DNA from 4 places in the Methylobacterium oryzisoli genome. Region 4 is predicted to be linked to each of the others. Evidence: predicted binding sites of a transcription regulator. Region 4 holds the regulator's gene; each other region holds the start of a gene.
What was found. The regulator LexA, encoded in region 4, represses DNA repair genes until DNA is damaged. The targets are predictions, from matches to a motif close to TGTTCNNNNTGTGTTCNG.
Positions count from the first base shown of each region.

Region 1 (2,195 bases), on a different contig from region 4:
AGGCTCTGCTTCGTGATGCGCAGGATATCGAGGAGTTCGGCGATCGTGAGGCCGGGGTTGCGCTCCACGAAGTGCAGGACGCGGTGATGGGCGCGGCCGAAGCCGTACTCCTCCAGGATGCGGTCGGGATCGGAAACGAAGTCGCGGTAGGCGAAGAACAGGAGTTCGATCAGGTCGTGGGCTTGCCCGGTCTCGGGCAGGGTCTCGTTCGGCGTGTCCTCGTTGGCGGCGTCGGGTGGCTCAGGCGAGATGGGTCGCGTCCGGGCAGCCTGCTTCACCGTCGTCCCCTCTGGTCCGACGAGAGCCGCGCACGGCCCTCGCATTTACGTCAGCCTTGTTGACATATCTCAGCCCCGTTGATACGCGTCAACCCCGCCGACGCAACGAATGAACGTCTGTCGCGGCTGCGAAGACCGAAGGTTGCGAGCCGGCCGCCTGAGCGGAAACGAACCGCATACGAGGATCATCGTCATGTCCGTCATCCCCTTCGACCAGCGTGAGGGTCACATCTGGTTCGACGGCCGCATGGTGCCGTGGGCGGACGCGAAGATTCACGTACTCAGCCACGGGCTGCACTACGGCTCCTGCGTGTTCGAGGGCGAGCGCGCCTATGGCGGCGAGATCTTCAAGTGCACGGAGCATTCCGCGCGCCTGCGCCGCTCGGCCGAACTGCTCGATTTCGAGATCCCCTTCTCGGTGGCCGAGATCGACGCCGCCAAGAAGCTCGTGCTCAAGGAGAGCGGGCTCGCGGACGCCTATCTGCGCCCGGTGGCGTGGCGCGGTTCGGAGATGATGGGCGTCTCGGCTCAGGCCAACACCATCCACCTCGCCATCGCGGCCTGGGAATGGCCGAGCTACTTCGACCCGGCCACCAAGATGAAGGGCATCCGCCTGGACCTCGCCGAGTATCGCCGGCCCGATCCGCGCACCGCGCCCGCCTCCTCGAAGGCGGCGGGGCTCTATATGATCTGCACCATCTCGAAGCACCGGGCCGAGAACAAGGGCTACGCCGACGCCCTGATGCTCGACTGGGAGGACAACGTCGCCGAGTGCACCGGTGCGAACGTGTTCTTCATCCGCGACGGGGCGATCCACACGCCGCTCGCCGACCGGTTCCTCAACGGCATCACCCGGCAGACGGTGATCGAACTCGCCCGCCGCCGCGGCTACGAGGTCATCGAGCGCCGCATCCGGCCCGAGGAGATGGCGGAGTTCTCCGAGTGCTTCATCACCGGCTCCGCCGCCGAGGTGACGCCGGTGTCGGAGATCGGCCCCTACCGGTTCCAGCCCGCCGCCATGACCCGCACGCTGATGGACGATTACAGCGCCGAGGTGCAGCCCCGGGCCCGGGCGGCCTGAGCGACACCGGAGCGCGGGGCCCCGCCCCCGCGTTCCGGAACCCGTGGCGCGTCTCCGGCGTTGACCGCATCGAGAACAATGCGTGAACACAGAGGAGCCGTCATGTCGGCCAGGAAGACCGAACGCCACGATCATGCGGACCCGAAGGGCACCGACGCGTCGAACCGCATCAAGGATCCGAAGGACTGGACCACGGGCGACGAGCCGATGACCGGCGCCCAGGCCTCCTACCTCAAGACGCTTTCGGAAGAGGCGGGGGACGGGAAGGCGTTCGACCCGGATCTCGACAAGGCCGAGGCGTCCGAGCGCATCGACGCCCTGCGCAAAGCAACCGGCAAGGGCTGAGCCGAGGCTGCGCACACGTGAGCCAAGACCAGATCCGCCCTCCCTTTGGGGATCGGGCGGATCTGGCATGTCCCCGGGCCTGCGCACCCGGTCGTTTCGGCCATCGTCTTAACGGATGGTGAGGAGGTTGCGCCGTAGATTACCGCTGGTCGGAGCAGGAGAGCGTCGTGGTCAGCTTTTGGCGGAGCGCCCTTTCGCCACGCCGCTTCCTGAACGACGAATCGGGAGCGACGGCGCTCGAGTACAGCCTCATCGTCGCGCTGATCTTCCTGGTGATCATCGTCGGCATCGGGCTCTACGGCGATTCCGCCCGGAACCTCTACACGAACCTCAGCACGAAGGTCGTGGCCGTCCTCAGCGGATCCTGACGCCAGGGCTTTCCTCTACTCGGCCGCGGCGCCGAGATTGCTCAGGCTCTGCCGGATCTGGGTGGCGAGCGCGTCGGCGAGCGGCAGCGGCTCGGCCGCGCGGTGGCGCATCAGCCCGATGCG
Region 1 covers NZ_JBKIBX010000014.1:84,270-86,464, forward strand. The annotation lists gene ACKUB9_RS15575 (MarR family winged helix-turn-helix transcriptional regulator) at 1-323, opposite strand, end outside; gene ACKUB9_RS15580 (branched-chain amino acid aminotransferase) at 472-1,359, shown strand; gene ACKUB9_RS15585 (DUF3072 domain-containing protein) at 1,462-1,704, shown strand; gene ACKUB9_RS15590 (Flp family type IVb pilin) at 1,872-2,072, shown strand; gene ACKUB9_RS15595 (LysR substrate-binding domain-containing protein) at 2,088-2,195, opposite strand, start outside.
Region 1: ACKUB9_RS15585 (DUF3072 domain-containing protein) is a predicted target of LexA. The motif match lies at 1,431-1,448, and genes of this name have one in related genera.

Region 2 (2,195 bases), on a different contig from region 4:
GGTAGCCGGGTGAGCTCTGATGTGGAGGGCTGAACGATGCGAGCTTCCGCTATTGCCACGCTGCTGATGATGAGCGTCCTGACCTCTGTGGCAGCCGCCCAGAGCGAGACCCCGCCGGCCAATCCGGCTAGTGCGGGCAAGCCCGCCAACCTCTGTCAGGAACTCGCCGCCTTCGTGCACCAGCCCCAGGAAGCCAAGAAGTCCGACAGCCAGCCGGCGCAACTCGCTGCCGCCGTGCAGGCTCCCAAGAACGCGGATCAGCCAGCCAAACCATCAGACGCCGCCGGTCAGCCGCAGCAAGCCTCTGGCATCAGCGGTCAGGTGTCATCCTCAGGACCTGGAGCATCAGGCCCTCAGGGCGCCACACAGAACACCGCAGCGCCCTCAGGAGCGACGGTGAACGTCGCACCGGCTCAGCAGCCTGGGCAGGCTCAGCCGGCGCCACAGGCTCAGGCCGCTCCGCCTGCGGGCAAGCCGTCGCCCGACATGATCACGAAGGCCGAGGACGCCATCGGCAGCAACGACCTGAGCCGCTGCCGGAGTGCCGCGCAGCAGATGCGGCGAGCCGGTGTCGTGATGCCGGCCCCGTTGCTCGCGCTTTCAGCCATGAACCCGAAGCTGCTTGAGGCCGCTCAACGTCCCTGAGCCGTACTCAAGCGACCCCGATCTCGAACTCCATCCCTCGTCCCGGTCCCTGATCGGAGTAGCTGACCAAGGCGTAGCCTCGCTCAGCTAGGGCGGCCTCCAGGCTGTCGCGCTGCTTGCGGAACAACTGGCCGATCGCGAGAGGCGTCAGGCGCGGATTGCCCCTCCTGAGCTGCTCAACCCCGATGTTGAGCGGTGCACTCTCTCGGTCCGCGATGCGGATGATGGCCGAGGCCAGCTCAGCAGCCTTCGTCTCCATGGCCGACTTTGCCTTGAACGCCATTCTGATCTCCCTCGCTGGATTGAAGCGCGCTCAGCTGTCCTGAAGGTTTTCGGCGAAGTCATCGGGCTACCTCGCCGAACTGGCCGAGGATGGCGATGCCCTCCAGTTCGCTTGTTTCGTCGTCCGCATCCCCATCACGCTCTCCTCGGCCTGCCGTCCCCGCTCCGCACAGCCCGCCAGCGTGGCCTTGACCGGGAACTCCCGGGGTGTTTGTTCTCTTTCCGTTCTAGCAGAACGGAGGGCAGCGGGTGAGTGTCTACCGGGTCGGCGAGGCGGCGGCGGATCGTAGCGGGCTGGTGCGCATCCCCTTCATGCGTACCAGCCTCTGCGCCGGCTTTCCCTCCCCGGCCGAGGACTTCATCGAGGGCGCCCTCGAACTCCCCCGCTGGCTCGCCCCCAACCCTGCCGCCACCTTCATCTGGCGCGTGCGCGGCTGGTGCATGAAGGGCGCCGGCATCCACGACCAGGACCTCGCCGTCGTCGACCGCTCGCTCCAGCCGAGCGCCGGCGCGGTGGTGGTGGCCGTCGTCAACGGCGAGATGAGCCTCAAGCGCCTCGTCATGCAGGGCAACCGGCTGGCGCTGACCTTCGACAATCCGGAGATGGAGGAGCTCTTCGCGCTTGACGAGCTGGAGGAGGGCCTGCTCTGGGGCGTGCTGCTGTTCTCGGTGCGCTGGCACCACGTCCGCCCGAGCAGCGTGCGATGAGCCGCGCCCTCGCGCTCGTCGATGGCAACAGCTTCTACTGCTCCTGCGAGCGCGTCTTCGATCCGCGTCTGACCGGCGTGCCGGTGATCGTGCTGTCGAACAACGACGGCTGCGCCATCGCCCGCACGGCCGAGGCCAAGGCGCTCGGGATCAGGATGGGCGTGCCCTACTTCCTGATCCGAAACCTGTGCCGGCGCGCGAAGGTGCGGGTGTTCAGCAGCAACTACGCCCTCTACGGCGACATGTCGGCGCGCACCAACGCGGTCTACCGGACCTTCGCGCCGGACGTGGAGGTCTACTCGATCGACGAGAGCTTCCTCGACCTCTCGGACGTGCGCGAGCGCGACCGCGTGGCCCTCGCCCGCGATCTGCGCGCGACCGTGCGGCGCTGGACCGGCATCCCGACCTGCGTCGGGATCGGGCCGACGAAGACGCTGGCCAAGCTCGCCAACCACATCGCCAAGAGCGTGCCGGAGCTGGGCGGCGTGTGCGACCTCTCCGACGAGGCGGAGCGTGCGCTGTGGCTGGTCGGGATCCCGGTCGGCGAGGTCTGGGGTGTG
Region 2 covers NZ_JBKIBX010000048.1:8,689-10,883, forward strand. The annotation lists gene ACKUB9_RS29140 (hypothetical protein) at 37-645, shown strand; gene ACKUB9_RS29145 (adenylosuccinate synthase) at 653-928, opposite strand; gene ACKUB9_RS29150 (LexA family protein) at 1,177-1,635, shown strand; gene ACKUB9_RS29155 (Y-family DNA polymerase) at 1,632-2,195, shown strand, end outside.
Region 2: ACKUB9_RS29150 (LexA family protein) is a predicted target of LexA. The motif match lies at 1,140-1,157, and genes of this name have one in related genera.

Region 3 (2,195 bases), on a different contig from region 4:
TCGGCGATGACCAGCGTCGGGTCGATGCGCATCTCGTGCCCGATGCCGCCGCAGGTCGGGCAGGCGCCGAACGGGTTGTTGAACGAGAACAGCCGCGGCTCGATCTCGGGGATCGTGAAGCCCGAGACCGGGCAGGCGAAGCGCGACGAGAAGGTGATCCGCTCGGGCGCCGCGCCCTCGGGGGCGTCCGCCAGCTCGATCACCGCGATGCCGTCCGCGAGCTCGAGCGCGGTCTCGAAGGAATCGGCCAGCCGCGAGGCCATGTCGGGCCGCACCACGATGCGGTCCACCACCACGTCGATGTCGTGCTTGAGCTTCTTGTCGAGCTTGGGCGCGTCGTCGATCGGGTAGTACTCGCCGTCGATGCGCAGCCGCTGGAAGCCGCGGCGCTGATACTCGGCGATCTCCTTGCGGTACTCGCCCTTGCGCCCGCGCACCACCGGCGCCAGCAGGTAGGCGCGGGTCTTCTCCGGCAGCGCCAGCACGCGGTCGACCATCTGCGAGACGGTCTGGCTCTCGATCGGCAAGCCAGTGGCGGGGGAGTACGGGATGCCGACCCGCGCCCACAGCAGGCGCATGTAGTCGTAGATCTCCGTGACGGTGCCGACCGTCGAGCGCGGATTCTTGGAGGTGGTCTTCTGCTCGATGGAGATGGCGGGCGACAGACCGTCGATCTGGTCGACGTCGGGCTTCGACATCATCTCCAGGAACTGGCGGGCGTAGGCCGAGAGCGACTCGACGTAGCGGCGCTGCCCCTCCGCGTAGATGGTGTCGAAGGCGAGCGACGACTTGCCCGAGCCCGACAGCCCGGTGAAGACCACGAGCTTGTCGCGCGGGATCACGAGGTCGACGTTCTTCAGGTTGTGCTCGCGCGCGCCGCGCACCGCGATGACGCGGCCCTCGGCCGCATGGTCGAACATCGTGTCGAGAGGGGCCATGCCGGGGCTCGAAGCGGGTCATGCGGCGGGGAGGGCGCCCGGACCGGTCGATCGCCGAGGCTGCACGATCCGGGCCGGAGGGCACCGCTGGGAAGGAGGGCCGGAGGATTCTCCGGAATCATCCCTCGGCGCCGAGTGCTAGAACAAAATACGTACAGCGGCAACAGCCGGCGGGCCGGGCGGGCGGCGCAAATCGTCCCGGTCTGCCCCCGGCGCATGCGAAAGGCCCCGATCCGCCTCCGCGCACGCTCTTGCCGCTCCGCGAAGGGCGGGGGTAGAACAGCGCCGGGAACGAGGCGCGCCAAGGACTTGTGCGGCCCGTTCCGGCCCGACATGAGGAACACGAGCGCCGCATGGCCATCGATGCCGAACTTCTCCTCGACCGACGCTCCCTGCGCCGGAAGCTGTCCTTCTGGCGCGTCCTCGGGATCGGGGCGCTGATCGTCGCGGTGGGCGCGGTCGGCTGGCGCGCCGCGGGCGGCGGCCGGTTCGTCGCCGTCACGCCGCAGATCGCCCGCATCAGCATCGACGGCTTCATCGCGGGCAGCGAGAAGACCCGCGATCTGATGAAGCGGGTCGGCGAGTCCCGGGCGGTCTCCGGGGTGATCGTCTCGATCAACTCGCCGGGCGGCACCACCACGGGCTCCGAAGAACTCTTCCGCAACCTGCGCCAGCTCGCCGAGAAGAAGCCGGTCGTCGCCTTCGTGGACGGCACCGCGGCCTCGGGCGCCTACATCACGGCGCTCGCCGCCGACCACATCGTGGCGCGCGAGACCGCCCTCGTCGGCTCGATCGGCGTGCTGTTCCAGTACCCCGACCTGTCGGGCCTGCTCGACAAGGTCGGCGTGCGGGTCGAGGAGGTGAAGTCCTCGCCCCTCAAGGCCGAGCCGAGCGCGTTCCACCCGACCTCGCCGGAGGCGCGGGCCGCGCTCCAGGCGATCGTCGGCGACACCTTCTCGTGGTTCAAGACCCTCGTGGCCGAGCGGCGGCGGATGACGCCCGAGCAGATCGGCACGGTGGCGGACGGGCGGGTGTTCAGCGGGCGCCAGAGCGTCGCGCTGAAGCTCGTCGACGAGACCGGCGGCGAACGGCAGGCGGTGGCGTGGCTGGAGCGCGAGAAGAACGTCGCCAAGGACCTGCCGATCCGGGACTGGAAGCCGCGCAACGACAGCCGCTTCGACCTGTTCTCGGCGGCCTCGCTCCTCGGCTTGGACGACGCCTCCCTGCGCGTCGCCTCCGAGGAGGCGGCCGCGCTCG
Region 3 covers NZ_JBKIBX010000019.1:11,656-13,850, reverse strand. The annotation lists gene uvrA (excinuclease ABC subunit UvrA) at 1-938, opposite strand, end outside; gene sppA (signal peptide peptidase SppA) at 1,292-2,195, shown strand, end outside.
Region 3: uvrA (excinuclease ABC subunit UvrA) is a predicted target of LexA. The motif match lies at 1,078-1,095, and genes of this name have one in related genera.

Region 4 (2,195 bases):
CTCGTGACGTTCTTGCTTGTCGTCATGCTGTTGCCTGGGGACGGCTCAGCCGAAGCGGCCGCCCTTCTGGATGACCTCGATCTTGTAGCCGTCGGGATCGGTGGCGAAGAAGAACCGGGCGAGCGTGCGGCCCTGGTGCTGGAAGTCCTTCACGGGCGTCGCGGGCAGGCCCTCGCGCTCGAAGCGCGCGTGCTCGGCCTCGACATCGTCCACCACCACCGCGAGGTGGCCGTAGCCGTTGCCGATCTCGTAGGGCTCCTGCCGGTCGAAGTTGACCGTGAGTTCGAGCTCGAAGGGCGAGGCGGGGTCGCGCAGGTAGACGAGCGCGAAGGTGTCGAACGCGAAGCGGTCGGCGACCTCCAGGCCGAAGGCGCGGGCATAGTACTCGCACGAGCGGGCCTCGTCGCGGACGCGGATCATGGAATGAACGGGCTTGGCCATCGGGAAACGACTTCTCCTGGACTTGCGGCCGGTGCCGGTGTGTCTGCACGCCCCGATCGTAGCCGGCGGCCGGGGCCGCAGGTGGTAGCGGGCTGTTGCGGGGCCGATCCCGCCGGCCGTCAGGGCGGAGTCGGCGCAGGTCGAGAATCGGTGCAGACGTGTGGACGAGGCCGCTTCATCCGCGGCACGACGCCAAGCCGCTTGCGGAACACTTGAGGAACGCTTACCATGTTCGCGATTTGTTTCGATCAGCGTGCCCGCGCAGGCGATGAGAGTGACCCATGCTCACCCGTAAGCAGTTGGACCTGCTCCGCTTCATCCAGCAGCGGATGCGCGAGACGGGCGTCCCCCCGTCCTTCGACGAGATGAAGGACGCCCTCGACCTCAAGTCCAAGTCGGGCATCCACCGACTGATCACGGCGCTGGAGGAGCGGGGCTTCCTGCGCCGGCTGCCGAATCGCGCCCGGGCGATCGAGGTGATCCGCCTGCCCGAGACGGTGAGCGCGCCCTCCGCCGAGGTGGTGCGCTTCAACCCGAGCGTGGTCGAGGGCGGGCGCGCCAAGGAGCCGGTCGCCAAGCCCGCCATGCCCGCCGGGGTGGCGGTGGACGATCACCGGTCGGGCTCGGTGGCCATCCCGGTGATGGGCCGCATCGCCGCCGGTACGCCGATCTCGGCGATCCAGTCCCAGAGCCGCAGCGTGGCGATGTCGCCCGACTTCCTGGCCGGCGGCGAGCATTACGCGCTCGAAGTGCGCGGCGACTCGATGATCGAGGCGGGCATCCTCGACGGCGACCTCGTGGTGATCCGCCGGCAGGAGACGGCCAATACCGGCGACATCGTGGTGGCGCTGATCGACGACGAGGAGGCCACGCTCAAGCGCCTGCGCCGCCGCGGCTCGTCGATCGCCCTCGAGGCCGCCAACCCGGCCTACGAGACCCGCGTGCTCGGCCCGGACCGCGTGCGCATCCAGGGCCGGCTCGTCAGCCTGATCCGCAAGTACTGACGGCCTGGTTCCGGATCATCCTCCGGGACATCGTGCCCGGAGGCATCGTGGCGATCATCGAAGGCCCGCGCGACTCCCCGCGCGGGCCTTCGGCGTTCCGGGACATCGTCGGGTCGTAACCCATCCTGCCTCGAGGGCAGGCGCTCGCTCGAAGGAATCCAAAGAAGCGGCACAACGGCGTCGTAGTATCTGACCTTGCGTCCGTCCCAACGGCCTGCGAGCACGGCCCTTCGCGGGATCGCCGAAGCTAGAGGAAAGCTTAACCATCAATCCGGCAAAGTGCCGGGATGATCGCGGTGGGCCGTGGGCCCGCCGGCAGATCTCCTCCTGTGCCGATGAAGGCCTGCGGAACGCGACGATGACCGACGGCTTCATTCTCCTGGTCTCGGACGATCCCAAGAAAGCCCACTCGCTCGCCCACAGCGTCACCTGCCACCTGCCCTGCCGGGTGATCGAACCCGGGCAGCGCCAACCGCCCGGCACCGTGCTCGCCGTGTTGCTCGACGTCGCCCTCGACGATCCATCCCTCCTGGCGAGCCTGCGCGGCCTGATGAGCCATCTGCGCGCCCGCATGAGACCCTGCCTGTGCCTGGCGCGGGACCTGACGCCGGCCACGCTCGCCAAGGCGCGGGCGCTCGGGGCCTCCCGGATCCTGCCGCCCTTCACCTCCCGCGCCGCCCTGTCCGCCGCCCTTCTCGATCTCGTGCAGGTGTCCGCGGCCGAGCGCGCGCGCGAGCCGCGGGTGCAGAT
Region 4 covers NZ_JBKIBX010000009.1:33,531-35,725, reverse strand. The annotation lists gene ACKUB9_RS10935 (VOC family protein) at 46-441, opposite strand; gene lexA (transcriptional repressor LexA) at 723-1,445, shown strand; gene ACKUB9_RS10925 (HD-GYP domain-containing protein) at 1,804-2,195, shown strand, end outside.